Regions from separate parts of the Exiguobacterium sp. s142 genome, predicted to be linked through region 3. Evidence: riboswitches for the same ligand, from Rfam matches in the RefSeq annotation. Region 3 holds a riboswitch; each other region holds the start of a gene.
The links. A riboswitch is a leader RNA that binds a small molecule or an ion and turns the genes downstream of it on or off. The one in region 3 is predicted to bind thiamine pyrophosphate.
Positions count from the first base shown of each region.

Region 1: it holds a riboswitch for thiamine pyrophosphate, as region 3 does, so the genes downstream of both, tenA (thiaminase II) here and thiW (energy coupling factor transporter S component ThiW) in region 3, are expected to answer to the same signal.
Region 2: it holds a riboswitch for thiamine pyrophosphate, as region 3 does, so the genes downstream of both, KNP77_RS07470 (YkoF family thiamine/hydroxymethylpyrimidine-binding protein) here and thiW (energy coupling factor transporter S component ThiW) in region 3, are expected to answer to the same signal.
Region 4: it holds a riboswitch for thiamine pyrophosphate, as region 3 does, so the genes downstream of both, thiT (energy-coupled thiamine transporter ThiT) here and thiW (energy coupling factor transporter S component ThiW) in region 3, are expected to answer to the same signal.

Region 1 is NZ_JACSMB010000003.1:9,169-13,157, forward strand. Features, by position in the region: gene pelG (exopolysaccharide Pel transporter PelG) at 1-1,219, shown strand, start outside; TPP riboswitch at 1,281-1,385, shown strand; gene tenA (thiaminase II) at 1,467-2,141, shown strand; gene thiM (hydroxyethylthiazole kinase) at 2,138-2,929, shown strand; gene thiD (bifunctional hydroxymethylpyrimidine kinase/phosphomethylpyrimidine kinase) at 2,926-3,756, shown strand; gene thiE (thiamine phosphate synthase) at 3,695-3,989, shown strand, end outside.
Region 2 is NZ_JACSMB010000006.1:56,697-60,685, forward strand. Features, by position in the region: gene KNP77_RS07460 (ABC transporter ATP-binding protein) at 1-375, opposite strand, end outside; gene KNP77_RS07465 (ECF transporter S component) at 368-943, opposite strand; gene KNP77_RS07470 (YkoF family thiamine/hydroxymethylpyrimidine-binding protein) at 936-1,529, opposite strand; TPP riboswitch at 1,609-1,709, opposite strand; gene KNP77_RS07475 (GTP-binding protein) at 1,775-2,968, opposite strand; gene KNP77_RS07480 (hypothetical protein) at 3,304-3,570, opposite strand; gene KNP77_RS07485 (SMP-30/gluconolactonase/LRE family protein) at 3,583-3,989, opposite strand, start outside.
Region 3 is NZ_JACSMB010000023.1:29,152-33,140, forward strand. Features, by position in the region: gene KNP77_RS14635 (ribonuclease FAU-1 family protein) at 1-254, opposite strand, end outside; gene KNP77_RS14640 (hypothetical protein) at 464-1,210, shown strand; gene KNP77_RS14645 (aminoglycoside phosphotransferase family protein) at 1,211-2,179, opposite strand; gene KNP77_RS14650 (hypothetical protein) at 2,224-2,544, shown strand; TPP riboswitch at 2,569-2,667, shown strand; gene thiW (energy coupling factor transporter S component ThiW) at 2,731-3,219, shown strand; partial or broken gene KNP77_RS14660 (GNAT family N-acetyltransferase) at 3,263-3,613, opposite strand; partial or broken gene KNP77_RS14665 (zinc ribbon domain-containing protein) at 3,714-3,926, opposite strand.
Region 4 is NZ_JACSMB010000001.1:396,508-400,496, forward strand. Features, by position in the region: gene KNP77_RS02030 (DAK2 domain-containing protein) at 1-13, opposite strand, end outside; gene KNP77_RS02035 (Asp23/Gls24 family envelope stress response protein) at 36-398, opposite strand; gene rpmB (50S ribosomal protein L28) at 651-839, shown strand; gene KNP77_RS02045 (thiamine diphosphokinase) at 896-1,483, opposite strand; gene thiT (energy-coupled thiamine transporter ThiT) at 1,483-2,055, opposite strand; TPP riboswitch at 2,130-2,229, opposite strand; gene rpe (ribulose-phosphate 3-epimerase) at 2,249-2,905, opposite strand; gene rsgA (ribosome small subunit-dependent GTPase A) at 2,907-3,791, opposite strand; gene pknB (Stk1 family PASTA domain-containing Ser/Thr kinase) at 3,835-3,989, opposite strand, start outside.

The sequences.
Region 1 (3,989 bases), on a different contig from region 3:
ATTTAGTTTTCAGCAGCTCGTCGTCACGCGATACGTGGCCGATTTGTTTTATGAAAAGAAAGCCCATGAGATCTTTCCTGTCTTCACCGGCATGTTAAAAGTGACGATTCTCGCTGCCGTCGTCATGTATAGCGTGTTTTGGCTGATTTCACCGCTCAGTTTCGCCTATAAGCTCGTCCTGTTCGTCTTATTCATGACCATCAACGTCATCTGGGTCATGTTCTTGTTCTTGAGCGCCGCCAAATTTTATCAAGCGGTCGCTTACAGCTTCTTGCTAGGCGGGGTTATTTCAGTCGCGAGCGTCTATTTGATCAGTCGTCTCATGGTCAACCCATCGAGCCTCGAGCTTCTGTTTGGCTTTACCGTTGGGATGGTCGTGACGCTGTTCGGGCTATTCTTCGCGATGCTTCGGACGTTTCCGCTCAGGTATGCGACGCGAGAGTTTTCATACTTCCGGTACTTTGATAAGTATCCGGACTTGTTCGCGATTGGTGTGTTATACGTGCTTGGGATCTGGGTGACCAACTTCATCATTTGGTTTGGTGAAGGTCGCATGGTGATTGCCGATTCGTTCGTGTTCAATCCGTATTATGACACGGCTGTGTTCTGGTCGTACTTGACGATCATCCCGACCCAGCTCTTGTTCGTCGTCGCTGTCGAGACAAGGTTTTACGAGCGCTACCGAACGTTTTACGGCTTGATCAATTATGGCGGGGCGTTACACCAAATTGAGAAGGCGAAGCAGACGATGACGACGGTGTTGAAAAATGAATTGATCCGACTTGGGCGAAGTCAAGGTGTTGTCACCTTGTTCGCGATCCTGATGGCGGGTGTGTTCGTCGGTTGGATTGGTGTCCCGGAAGAAGTCGGTCAAATTTTCCGGATGACGACGCTCGCCGCGTTCGCGAACGCGATGATTCTCGTACTGACGCTGCTCTTGCTTTATTTTGAGGACCGGCGTGGTGCGTTGTTCGTCAACCTATCGTTCTTCACATTGAACGCCTTGTTCACGTTGTCGTTACTATCGCGCGGGATCGATTGGTATGGGGTCGGCTTTGCGATCAGCACGACCATCACGTTCTTTATCGCAGGACTGCGCTTGATTTATTTTATGGGGAAGGTCGATTATTACGTGTTCGCGGCCTCGAACCGTCGTAAGCTCGGGACGGAACGGTTCTCGCATTTTGGGACCGCGCTCAACCGTCGCTTCTCGCGTTAAAGGGTTTGCATTTTTCAAAAAGATTGATATGATGTGGTCGAAGATGACCGAATTTCATAATGTTTGCCACTAGGGGAGTCGCTTGACGCGGCTGAGATGGACAAGGTCCAGACCCTTTGAACCTGATCTAGTTCACGCTAGCGGAGGGAAGTGGGCGAAACGTCCTTTCTCACACTCTTTGTGTATGGCCGACGCCGCTTCCGTTATGGGAGGCGGCGTCTTTTTTCATACAAAGGAGGAGAATACGATGACATTTACCGCACACATCCGCCAAGAGGCCAACGCCTTGTTTGAGGCGAGTTTCCACCATCCGTTCGTCCGCGCGCTCGGAGACGGGACGCTCGACGAGGCGAAGTTTCGGCATTACGTGATGCAAGACTCGTACTACTTGAATCAATTTTCGAAAGTACAGGCGAAGGGCGCTACACTTGCCCCGACGATGGAGCTGGCGAGCCGATTTTTGACGCACGCCCTCCACACGATCGAGGCGGAGCACGAGTTGCATCGGGAATTTTTTACGATGCTCGAGGTGAGTGACATGGAGTGGGCGACGTTCGAACCAGCTCCGACGGCTTATGCATACACGCTACATATGCAACAAGCCGGCCCGACGCTCGGAGACGTGCTCGCGGCGATTCTTCCATGCTACTGGGTGTATTACGAGATCGGGGAGCGCTTGAAGGACGCAGAGCCAGACCATCCGATCTATTCTGTTTGGATTGCGACGTACGGTTCGGAATGGTTCCGTGAACTCGTCGAAGAGCAGATCGAGCGACTTGACGAATTGGCGGGACAAGCGATGGAGTCAGAACGGATTCGCTATCAGCAACTGTTTTTGAAAAGTTGCTACTATGAGCTCGCGTTTTGGGAGATGGCCTGGACACTCGAATCGTGGGAACTGCCGCTTGAGGTGGGACAATGAGGCCGGATCTATGGGAAGCCGTCCGGTTGAAGCGACCGCTCGTCCATAACATCACAAACATAGTGGTGGCCAACTTCTCGGCGAACGGATTGCTCGCCATCGGTGCGTCCCCGGTCATGGCCGATGCGATCGAAGAAGTGGCAGACATGGCGACGGTGAGCGACGCCCTCGTCTTGAACATCGGAACGCTCGGCACGATGACCGAGGCGACGATGATCCGCGCCGGACAAGCCGCGAATCAGTCGGGCCGCCCTGTCGTCCTAGACCCGGTCGGTGTCGGGGCGACACCGTTCCGCCGCGACGTCGTCGAACGGATTTTGCGAGACGTCCGCGTCACGGTCATCCGTGGGAACGCCGGGGAAGTCGCCACGCTTGTCGATGCCGGTTGGACGACGAAAGGGGTCGACGCCGGAAGCGGCACACATCATCCGCAACAACTCGCTGAACGAGCAGCGAACCGATATAGCTGTGTTGTCGTGATTACCGGTGCGACGGATTTCGTGAGCGATGGTACGGTCACGCTAGAGATTTTGGGCGGTCATCCGCTCATGACAGAGACGACAGGCACCGGCTGTCTACTCAGTGCGGTCGTCGGTGCGTTCCTTGCTGTTGAACCGGACGTGATGACGGCAACCTCGACCGCGCTCACCGGATATGCACGATGCGGCGAGTTGGCGAGTGAAGCAGCGACGGGTCCGGGGGATTTCCCAATCCACTTTCTCAACGCACTCGCTACCATGACGTCAACTGACCTGCCGAGCGACCGAATCGAGGTGTTCGCGCGATGAGGCCTCAAGTCTTGACCATCGCCGGTTCGGACTCTGGCGGGGGAGCCGGAATCCAAGCCGATTTGAAAACGTTTCAAGAATTAGGCGTATTTGGCACGAGTGTCGTGACCGCGGTGACGGCTCAAAACACGCGTGGCGTGCACGGTGTCGAAGCCGTCTCCGCCGACCTCGTCGCACGCCAGCTTGATGCAGTCGGATCAGACTTTATCATCTCGGCGTGCAAGACCGGGATGCTGTTCAATCGTGAGTTGATTGACGTCGTGGCGGACGCAATCGAGCAGCATCGATTTCAAAATGTCGTCGTCGATCCGGTCATGATCGCTAAAGGCGGTGCGACCTTGCTTGAACGGGACGCCGTCACCGCGCTACGGACGAGGCTGTTACCGATGGCGACGGTCGTCACGCCAAATATCCCTGAAGCTGAAGTGTTGACCGGCTTGACGATTTGTACGTTCACTGATCGTATGAAAGCAGCTGAGCGCTTGTTGTCTTACGGGGCAAACGTCGTCATGTTGAAAGGCGGTCATTTGGACGGTCCTCTCGCCGAAGACCTAGTCATGACGAAGACCGATACGTTTCGAATGGTGACACCACGGTTGCTGACGAAAGATACGCACGGGACCGGCTGCACGTTTTCGGCTGCGCTAACAGCGGAGCTCGCGAACGGGCATACCGTTACGGAAGCCGCGCAGAAGGCGAAACAGTTCATCCATAGTGCCATCTCCCACGGATTACAAATCGGCAGCGGGCATGGACCGACAAATCATTGGGCGTATAACAAGCACCCGAAGGAGGTGGTTTCCATTGAGTCCATCGCCTATCGTTGAGCGGTTAAAGCTCTACTTCATCTGCGGCACAGCGGATACGTTTGATCTCGTTCAGACGGTCGAAACGGCGCTTCAATGTGGTGTGACATGTTTTCAATTTCGCGAAAAAGGTAAAGAGCCACTGTATGGGGATAAAAAAGAAGCGATGGCACGAGCGTTGCATACACTTTGTCGACAGTACCGTGTCCCGTTCATCGTCAATGATGACGTCGAGCTGGCAATCAAACTCGATG
Region 2 (3,989 bases), on a different contig from region 3:
CAAAATCGCTGAGACACGGTCCATCATCTCGCTTCGGGCGACCGAAAAGTTTTCGAGCGTGAAAATCAGCTCTTCCTCTACCGTCTGCATGACGAACTGGCTGTCCGGGTCTTGAAACACCGTCCCGACGCGGCGATTCACCTCGCCAGGCCGATACGTGGCATAGGACCGACCGAATAGATGCAATCGCCCCGTCACAATCCCATCACAGTTGTCCGGGTAGAGCCGATTGAACAAGGCGAACAAAGTCGACTTCCCCGACCCGCTCGCCCCGGTGATGAGCGTCCTGCCGTCCTTAAGACGAAGTGTGATATCTGTCAATACGTCGCGTTCTTCTCCCGGGAAACGAAACGCCAGACGCTCGGTCTCAACCATGTGCCTTCCTCTGCCGGGTGACGGCATATCCTTCTAGCGCACCCGTTCGAAGCAACAAGTCGCTCAAAATCTTCCCGCCGATCCCTGCGATGAGCATCCCGCTCGTCGCCCGTAGTGCGAACATCAAAGCCACGTACGTCGGACTGAGCGCACTGAGACCTCCCATGACGTACGTATATGCGAAACTCGTCACTGCCGCACCGAATCCGGCGAGCATGAGCACCCACAAGTCATACCGCTTATACCCGGTTAGTGCGAACGCCGCTTCGGCGCCGAGTCCTTGAATGATGCCGACGAGGATGATGCGCGGACCGATCGCATTGCCGATCATCATCTCGATCGACGCTGCGAGCACTTCCGACAAAAAGGCGGCGCCTGGCTTTCGAATGATGTAGGCGGTAATAATCGAGACGATGAACCAAATCCCAAAAATCCATTCATAGGCGATCGGCCCGATCAAGCCGGCCCACAAGTTCCCCACATGGACGAACGCCAAATAGACGACGGCAAAGACGACCGATAAAATCGACAACAAAACGATTTCTTTCAACTTCCATGAGTTAAGCATCGATGCGTCCCTCGTGTGACGGACTGTTCACACTGAACGTGACCGTCATGACGACGTGGCTCGACTTCTCGCGAACACGGTTGAACGTCGCCTCATAAAACGCGAACACCGGCTCGATGTCTCCGTGAATTCCTGAAGCATAATGCATCGCGTCATTGAAGACACCCCGTGCTTTCGCGAAATCGACCTCTTCATAGATGATGTCCATGTAATCGTCATCACCGAGCGGGTAGAGCGCGAACTGTGAAGAGACGTATTGCGCACCTACCCGCCCGTTCACAGGTTCAGTCGTTACGTCGAGCAGATTGTCCCCGGCCGTGTCACCCGGACAGCCCACCGAGAACGTTCCACTCATCGAGACGTGGGTCCCTGTCTTCGTTGCGTGTGACAAGACTGCTTTCGCGACGTCAAACACGTGCTCGGCCCGACCGCGAATCACGGTCGACACATCGTCCGTGTGCCTCCAGACGTTGCTTAAATCAGTTTCTTTGAGTGCTCCTTTGATGACCGGTATGAACTCTGACGTCATCGGGCTTAGCGTAAAGCGGAACCCGACGATCGGGCTCGTTCCACATTGTTGATTCATGATGATTCCCCCCTTATTTGGTTACACAAAAAAGCCGCATCCATGAGAATGCGGCCACTTATCCAATCATCAATCCATCAGAAAAAGTGCCACACTTCCTCACGCCAGTATTACCTGGATCGAGTTATAAGGGATTGGAGCCATGCTCACATCTCAGCCGAAGCACCCCTAGTGTAGTCCAATGTATGCGGTTGTTCATGCAAGCAAAAGTATAGCCGTTCGATTCTGAATTGTAAACGTTTAAATCATGAAAACGTCGCGATTCCGTTTCCTGGAAGCGTATCCCGTAACGTTGTCCAGTCTGACGCCATTTCTTCGTCTGACAGTAGACAGGCGTCAAGTTCAAGCTCGACGCGCACTCGGTCCATTCGGTGACCGATCAAGACGAGCTCCGTCTGGCGGTCGCCGTACGGTTCGATGTAATCGGCCTCAAGCTCTGGTTCGGCGGCAAACATCTGCTTTCGTTCCGCGTCAGGAAGCGTCGCGAGCCAACGGCCGGCATGTTCGAGCGTCGACGCGTACCCCGCTTGGGAGAACAGGCAAGCGATGTCGTTCCGTGAGGCGATCCATAAAAAACCTTTCGCCCGGACGACTTCTTCCGGGAACTGTTCGATCCACGCATGTAAACGCTCCGGGTGGAACGGACGGCGGCGGCGATAGACGAACGAACTGATGCCGTACTCTTCGGTTTCAGGGGTATGGTCGTCTGTCTCGAGCTCTTGGATCCATCCGGCGGCATGCATCGCCTGGTCGAAGTCGAACAAGTTCACGTCTAACAGGTCGGACAACAATACGTTCCCGTACGTACTTGTCAAAAGTCGCGCCGCCGGGTTTAACGCGCGCAACAGACTTTCGATCTCGTGCAGTTCCGGTTCCGTGACCCGGTCCGCCTTGTTGAGGACGATGATGTCGGCAAACTCGACTTGATCGACGAGCAAATCGACGACTTCCCGGACGTCACCCGTGTCGACAGCCTGTTTCCGTTCATGCAGCGATTCGCCCGAGTTGAAGTCTTTTAAAAATCGATATGCGTCGACGACCGTCACCATCGCGTCAACATACACACGGCTCGTCAAGTCGATACCCAAGGCGTCATCCGCATATGTAAACGTCTGCGCGACCGGGATCGGTTCCGAGATACCTGACGACTCGATGATGATGCCGTCGAGCTGTCGGTCGTTCGCAATCTCGCTGACCGCCTCGAGTAAATCTTCTCGCAACGTGCAGCAGATGCAGCCGTTAGACAGCTCCACCAACTTCTCGTCCGTCCGTGAAAAACCTGCTCCGTCAATCAATCGCTCATCGATGTTCAGCTCGCTCATATCGTTGACGATGACGGCATATTTTTTACCATCCCGATTGTTCAACATATGATTGAGCAACGTCGTCTTGCCACTTCCTAAATATCCGGACAAGACTGTGATCGGAATTCGTTTCATGATGTATACCACCTTTAAATCGTAATCATTACATTTTAGATAATGAACGGGATCACGTCCGTTGTCAACAAAAATACACGCTCAAAAGGAGCGTGTTTTCTTGTTGACTAACATGATTGTTATCGCTCGTCCTTCCGGCGCCCACGCTTTCCGCAGGCAATCCCGGAGCCGCATCGCGACTCGCGTCGCTGCTGGGTCTCCGTCGGATTGCTTTCCTGCAGGAGTCGGGGCGCCATCGAACGAGCAACGCAAACGGTCGCCATCTAGCGGCCATTTGTCTTTTTCTGAGGCCTCGATGGCCGAAGAAAAAGCTCTGGATATGTTCTTCGTACCGGTTATTCTTCTAACGCTTTCCGTTCCGCCTCGGAGCGAGGATACGTGTTCGCCTGCCACTCGGCCCGATAAATCGAATCGAGTTGCGTCAAACCGACCTCGTCATCATCCTTATCGGCATCCACACTCGGCGTCTCGTCCCACTTTGGTTCAAGATACGTATGGTCTTCTTTCCGGGCCCGGTCGTCCAATATCTTTTGAATCCCGACCCGAGCCACCGCCGCTAGTGCCAATCCGATTCCCGCTCGCACGAGCAATCGCTTCACCATAGCCGTCCCTCCTTAACGTCCAAACCGATAAAGTGGCATCCCTTTCACGTCCGTATCGATCTTGAAGACCGAACCCGCATCCGGATGAGCGGCGAGCGCCTCGTCGTCCATGCCTTCCCGTGCCGTCGTGATCGCCAATTGTTTTAAGTCATCCCCGATAAAACTACACGACGTGACGTTCGGCGCCGGGACGATGACTTCAAGCACTTTTTCACCCGTCTCCGGATTCCACCGCGTGACGCGCCCGCCTGCGAAGTGGGCAATCCATAAAAAGCCGTCTTCATCCGACGTCATGCCGTCCGGGAACCCGTCCTCATTCTTGAAATCAATGACGACCTCACCTTCCCCGAGCGTGCCCGTTTTCAAATCGAACGGGAACTTGCGAACCGTCTCGGTCGGCGTATCGATATGGTAAAACG
Region 3 (3,989 bases):
TTGCCCCGGTCATCGAACATGACGGTCACCCCGAACGGTTCATGTTCTGAGAAGTACTGGAGCCACGCGTAACCTGCGTCGGCGACGATGAACTCCTTTCCTTGATGCATCTTATATTGTGGGGCTCGGACGGCGTCAATTTGAAAGAGGGCGACGGTGCCCGAGAAGCGATCGTCCCGCACCTCCATTTGTGCGTATCGATTTTTTAATATGCGTTCCCAATCACGACGATTGGCAAATTTTCGTTTTGGCATCTCTCTCTCTCCTTTAAATCAGTTTCCTAAATGTGTTCGCCAAAAGTCGACATTCCCCTGTTCAATCGTACAGATTGTGTGGATTGAACCAGACGAGGTAGCGATTCCATTTGCCCTAGATGAGAAAGTATCCAGGTTCTCATCCTATTTCATACATGCTACGCTAATGTAAAATAGGGAAATAATGTAACTTACTAGGGGGTTGTTTTATGAAACGATTAGGACTACTTGGCTTAAGCGCGTTCTTGCTGACAGGTTGTACCGATCAAGCCGAGCAACCAATCGTCTCTCCTGATATGAACGAACAAGATGAAGAAGCGACGATCGAATGGACACGAGAAGATTTCAAAGACGTCTTTGACCAACACGAGACTGCCCAAGACTTGTTAGCAGCGCTCGAAAACCAAGGGCTAACACCGTTCCGTGAGACGTTCGAACGCGTCGTCATCGCCGGGGACGGGATCCATCATACATACGCCGATATTTATCCGTTCAAGCTCGACGACGGCACGTACGCGACCGTCTATGAGAATGAAGACGGTGAGATCGCCAACGGTCCCGAGTCGGTCGCACCACTCTTTTGGCAAGAAGAGTCGTTCACGCAATTCGTTGAGGAGATTGAGAAGCGCAAATACGGGACGAGTGCCCCCCCGACCGACGTCACATTGACGCAAGACGAGTTTCAATCGATTTACGACCGCCATGCCTACACGTCAGCGCTCATCGTCGAGCTCGACGAATGGGGAGTTCAAGTCGCACGCGACCCAATCGAGAACGTCATCATTGCCGGGAACGGCGTCAAGGAAGTGACGGCCGACTTGATCGTCTTTGAGATCGAAAACGGCTACGCTATCGTCTACGACCAAGACGGTGAGATTTTGAAAGCACCGGAGTCGATCGCCCAGCTGTTTTGGAACGAGACGGATTATGAAAACCTGCTCGAGAAGAACGAGTGATCACGTACCGCGACGTTTCAAGTCCCGATACTCGAGGAACAAGTTAAGCCATTGGGCCGGTTTATCGGCTGACTCGGACGGATCATACCGATAGTTGGTAACATATACATGCCACGACAGTGCCCGATACACGCAACCGAGCTCTTCAGCGATCAACAAATGGCGCCATAGCACGTCCCGAGGCGCCACACCTTCCCACTCAGCCAAGTAGACGGTACGCATCTTCTGAATCTGTTCATACCATGCGACTTCATCGTCTTCTGGCAACAAGTCGTAGAGCGCGTTCCAAAACACACGGACGCTGAAGAACGGATGGGTGACGGTCGCATCGCCCCAATCGAGAATACATAAGTCATCCTTCTGTTCGCGCCAAAAGATGTTGCCGCCATGTAAGTCGCCGTGCTCGAGACTCATCGGCAGCCCAGTCGCGAGCTCGTCGCACATGGTGAGGAGTTCGTCTTGGAGCGCCAGCACCGCCTCTGCCTTATCTCGATCTAACCCCGTACATAACTCGGGTAAATACGTCCGTATCTCTTCTTTTAGACGAGCCGGACGCCGGTCCGGGATGCCGTAGGCCAAAAGCGTATCCATGTAATTCGCTTCTTTTCTCTGTAGTTTCGCATATTGACGCACAGCCGCTTTGTACCGACTGTGCTTGGGGTATTCACGAAGTGCATCCCCGCCGATGTCTCGCATAAGTAGCCAGTTGCGTGTCGCGGCAATGGCGATGACCTCCGGGACGAGTCCCGGATGCCGTTCGGCTAGATGCATCGACAGTTCAGCCTCGCCACCACTGATTGCTGTCACCGCCTTGGCGTAGTAACGGTCTGCTCCGTACTCTCCATACATCAAGTATGTCAAGTCGGTATCTTTCACAACCCGCCACGTCACGCCTGGCACATGGCCATCGAGCCAGTGCTCGAACTGTTCACGGTAAGACTCGTCACGCCATGGGATCGCATCTCTCACTGACCTCACTTCCTTTCACCACACTTCGTTTAGGAGGAAATAATATGGACGTTGTCTATTATTCATACCCGGTCGATGCGCTACTCTATATGTATTTAGGTGCGACGGCTGTCTTCAGCTTCATAATTGGTCTAGTCGTTCGCCGCGTGTCGAGGCGTCCAGATATCAGCTTTTGGACGACGATCGTGCTCAGCTTTGTCGGACTATGTCTTTCACTCGGCTGGTTCCGTAACGCCTCGGTCACCGTATTTATGGGTACACTCCCGTGGGTCATCAATCTCGTGTTTTCCCTGTTTTTATACGCCCTGTATAGCGTTATCATTTATTTCATCTTCCGACCGCGAAAAATTGAGGCAACAAAATAACGTTATGCTATACTCAAACCAATAAACGACCACTAGGGGAGCCTTCGGGCTGAGACGGCAACTGCCGGACCCTTCGAACCTGATCTGGCTCATACCAGCGTAGGGAAGTGGCTTGGATACGTCTGTCTGTCCACGCCACTTTTCCACTTGGAGAAGTGGCGTTTTCATTTTGAAAGGAGACACTACATGCGTATTCAACAACTCACTTGGATGGCGATGCTCATCGCCATCGCCATCATCGGCTCCCTGTTCATCTCCATCCCGACCGGTGTCGCCCGGGCCTATCCGGTGCAACATATGGTGAACGTCATCGCCGCCGTCACCGTCGGTCCGATTGGTGCCGTCCTCGTCGCGTTCGTGACCGGACTCGTCCGTGTCATGACCGGGACCGGGTCGTTGCTCGCCTTCCCAGGTGGTATGATCGGCGCCTTGCTTGCCGGACTATTTTACGTGCGGACGAACCGGGTCGCTTTCGCTGCGCTCGGTGAAGTCATCGGGACGGGCGTCATTGCCTCGCTCATCGCCGTCCCGTATGCGAAAATCTTAATGGGCTCCGAGTTCGGGGCATTGTTCTTCTTCCCGGCCTTCCTCGCCTCGAGTGTGACCGGAGCCATCCTCGGCTGGATCGTCCTCGCCCGCGTCAAACAGTTGCGTCCACTTACGGTGAAGCGATAATTGAACAAGAATCACAAAAACAGGGACAGCCGACTTGTGACGGTTATCCCTGTTTTACGTGATACACCCAGATTTCTTCTCCGTTCGCTTCATCAATCAAGCCGCTGTCGACGAATCCGCCTTTCGCGTAAAATCGTTTCGCCGGTTCGTTCGTCGCATGCAGGCTGAGGACGATGTCATCGACATCAAATCGATCTTGCATCCACTCAATCGCAAGTTGCAAAAATGTTGACCCGATGCCTTTCCCTTGCTCATCCAGATCAATCATAAACCGGTCGAGCCAGACGTAACGCTCCGCCTTATTCTCGGCCCCAATCATCATAAAGCCGACCGGTTGATTGTTTCGACAGAGCGCGTAGCATGCCCACGCGTGCTTGACGTCGACGTCCATCTCCCGGAGCGATTCCGCGTTCGTTTCGTTGAACTACCCCCACCTACGCTGCGCTTGGAGGTGAGGGATTCCTGAGTCATCCGGTCGAACGACCGAAACCTGATCAGGCTAACCCCGTCGTCCCGACGGTTGAAGAGGCCAGGATGCGTTCGGCCTCTCGTTTGAGATTGAGTCCTGCGTTCACGTCGCGGTCGTGGTGGGCGCCGCAGTTCGGGCACGTCCATTCACGCAAGCCGAGATGTTTCACGTCTTTGTGTTGATGGCCGCAACCTGAACAGAGCTGGCTCGAGGCGAACGTCTTCCCGACCTTGACTATAAATGATAGTTTTAAGATGTCCTAAAACGTTGGGATAACAATGTACAATTTCGTCTCCTTCTC
Region 4 (3,989 bases), on a different contig from region 3:
GTTTTAACCCCACACCAAATCCTCCTTCGTTCTCGTCAGTCATTCGTCAGACGAACGCCTTGTACGAATATATTTACCGACGAAACGTTTAATCCTAAAGTTTCACCGAGCGTGTATTTTACACGACTTTGCACGTTGTAAGCGACTTCCGACACTTTCGTCCCGTAGCTCACGATGATGTGCATATCGATATGTACGTCTTCTCCATCTTGACGTACGACAACGCCACGCGCATAATTCTCACGTTTGAGCAGTTCTGCGATCCCGTCTTTCAGTTGAGCTTGTGACGCCATTCCTACGACGCCGAAACATTCCATCGCCGCACCGCCCGCGAGTGTCGCGACCACGTCGTTCGTGATATCAATATTGCCATATGTTGTCTTCATTTCAATTGCCATATGGAGTAGCCTCCTTTATTCGGAATGATTCCTACAGTATATTCTACAATAAGTACCTAGTTATTAAAAGGACATGCCCCTAAACTCGGTCAATTGTAACCGCAACCCTCATTCATTATTAAAATCCTCATCCGTAATGTCAAGTTTTTTTCTTGTCATCCGGTTATTTTCTAGTTGCATCGTGAAAAAACCCATGCTAATATAAACGAGTGTCTATTAGGACGAACCCACATAAAAAAGGAGGGGAAACGCATGGCACGTAAATGCTACGTAACAGGTAAGTCACCTAAGTCAGGTAACAACCGTTCGCACGCACTCAACAAGACAAAACGTACTTGGGGTGTAAACGTACAAAAAGTTCGCATTCTCGTTGACGGTAAACCTAAACGAGTTTGGGTTTCAGCTCGCGCTCTTAAATCAGGTCTCGTTGAACGCGTATAATTACCATACACGAACGAAATAAATCCCAGCGGCATGCGCCGATGGGATTTTTTTGTTTATTTCTTTATATACATAATCAAGACGTTGCCGCTATGAACGAGCAAATCCGCCTCTTCCGCCGACCACTCGTTTGAGATCGTCAGCGCCTCATGGCTGACGACGTCATGGTTCTCGAGCGGGTACTTGACGCCACGAATCGAGACCGAGGCCCGTTTCCAAGGTACGAGCGACAAGTAATGGTCAGGACGACGCGGGAGACGATAGTCCCCTTTTCCGACGAGGCGCACTTCTTGCCCGTCTGCGAACAACCGCATCTCGGGGTACGCCTCGAGCAGACCGACGTTGCTGAGCGTCATATCGAGTCTGCCCCCGAGTGCACCGTACACGTCGATCACGTCCGCCCCTTTCCCTCGTGCCGCCTCGAGAGCGATCTCAAGGTCGGTCACGTCTTTTTCAGACGGATAACGGACAGCTTCCTCCGGCACGGTGCCTGTGAACGAATCAAAGTCACCGACGAGCAGGTCCGGCTTCATCCCACGGTCGAGCAGCGTATGATAGCCGCCGTCGACGCCGATGACGTAATCGGCGTTCCGAGGAAGCTCAGGGACCGCTTCCGGGCTCGCAGCCACAATCAAGACACGCATTATCTGATGTCCCGTGTCGCGAGCGTCGCGAAACGCGGCGCCGACGTGAACAAGAGCACGATCACGACCGCCGAGACGAGGAACGACGGCAACATATACGTCAAGTTATAGCCGAGCGAGTACAAGACGACCGGTCCTTCCGCATACTCGGCGAAGAAGACGATGCCGGAGACGACGTGCGCAACGTAGCGGAGCGCCGAGCCGATCAACGCCCCGAGAATCAAATAGAACGTGAGCGTTTTCTTGGCGCCGTCTTTTGCCGACTGTTTGACTTGCCCGGCGAAGATGCCGGCGACTCCGACGAGGCCGTAGGCGACCGTGTAGTCGAGTAAAAACTGGACCGGCGTGAAGATATAGGCCCCAAATAACAGTTGTAGCGTCCCGACGAGCGCGCCTGTCGCGAGTCCGCCTCTCAATCCATGCCGATAAGCCATCACGAGAATCGGCAGCATCGCCAAGCTGACTGCTCCGCCTTGCGGCAACCGATATGGGATGAGCATGTCAAAGATCAGTCCGAGCGAGGCGAACAGCGAGATTTCAATGAGCGCCTGTAGTTTTAAACGTTGTTTCATCTTATTCCCTCCTTGATATGAGTGAACGACAAAAAGCAGCATGACGTAAACGCCATGCTGCTATCGTGTAGCAACGTGCATTTTCGCCACATCCCTACGTCCGTGTGAACGGAACAGGTTCAAAGGGTTAGCTCATGCCTCTCAGCCACAGATGTGACACCCCTTGCGACAATATTTGTTGTTCTACAGACGATTATACACGAGACGCGTTGCGAATGCTATCGATTGCGTCTTTATAGCTCGGTTCGTTATAGATGGCTGAACCGGCAACGAGGACGTCGGCACCTGCGTCGATACAAAGTTTTGCCGTCGCAGGATTTACCCCGCCATCGATCTCGATCTCGAAGTCGAGACGACGCGCTTGGCGCATCTCGCTGAGCGCCGCAATCTTCGGGACGACCGCTTCGATGAACGCTTGGCCGCCAAAGCCAGGGTTCACGGTCATGAGCAACACCATATCGACATCACCGAGCACGTGCTCGATTGATGACAACGGCGTATGTGGGTTCAAGACGACACCACACTTGGCGCCGGCTCCTTTGATTTGTTGCAATACGCGATGCAAATGGTTTGTCGCCTCGACATGGACCGTGACGATATCGGCGCCTGCTTGAACGAAGTCCTCGACGAACCGTTCCGGCTGGTCAATCATCAAATGGACGTCTAATACCATGTCCGACTTGTCACGCAAACTTTTGAGTACCGGCAGTCCAATCGAGATGTTCGGCACGAACTGACCGTCCATGACGTCAAAATGGATGTAATCGGCCCCTGCTTCTTGGACCGCTTTGACCTCTGCCTCAAGGTTGGCAAAATCGGCCGACAGGATCGATGGTGCGATTTTAATCATGTTAGTACCTCCGTTGTCTATCTTTTAATTCCTCCATAAACGTAACATAGTTCGCATAGCGGGTGGAAGCGATTTCTCCGGCCTCGACCGCCGCTTTGACGGCACAACCTGGCTCGTTCAAATGGGCGCAACCACGGAATTTACAGTCATCGTGCCGCAAGACGAATTCAGGGAAACACCAACGCATCTCCTCGACTTCAAGTTCTTCCGGGAACTCAAGACTCGAGAATCCAGGTGTATCGGCGACGAACCCGTCCGCGAGTGTGATGAGCGTGACGTGACGCGTCGTATGCTTCCCGCGGCCAAGCGCTTTCGAAATTTTACCAGTCGCGAGTTCAAGCTCCGGTGCGACCGCGTTCAGCAACGAACTCTTCCCGACGCCGGTCTGTCCGGCGAATACGCTCGTCTTGTCTTTGAACGCGCTGCGGATGAGCTCGATCCCAGCTCCGTCTTCGGTCGACGTCTCAATGACTTGATAGCCGATCGAACGGTATAGCGCTGCCGCCGCACTAATTTTTTCCTTCTCAGCTTCTAGCAACAAGTCCATCTTCGTCAACACGATGATCGGGTGAACTTGCTTCGATTCGATCAAAATGAGAAAGCGGTCAAGCAAATGAAACGAGAACGCCGGCTCTTTCACGGAAAAGAGCAGAAACGCCTGATCGATGTTGGCGATCGGCGGACGGACGAGATGGTTCGATCGCTCATCGACAGCCATGATGTAGCCGGTCCCGTCCCCTTGGTCTTGAATATCGACGTCGTCCCCGACGACGGGCGAAATGTTTCGGTTCCGGAAGTTTCCTCGGGCGCGACATCTGATTTCAACTTTCGTTTCGGTCATGACATCATAAAATCCACCTTGCAAGCGAATAATCGTTCCTTTCATCCTGTTTCCTCCTTAGAAAAGAGGTGACGCGCACGCCACCTCTTCATTGTGAATCTTTTGCTTGGGCGTATGTCACCGTATCGGTCCGAACGACTTCTCCCTCGACTTCAATCGTCGCGGTACCGACTTCGTCCGGAGCAATGACGAGCGTATAGGAATACGTCGTCGTTTCTGTGATCATATCACGCAACACTTCGA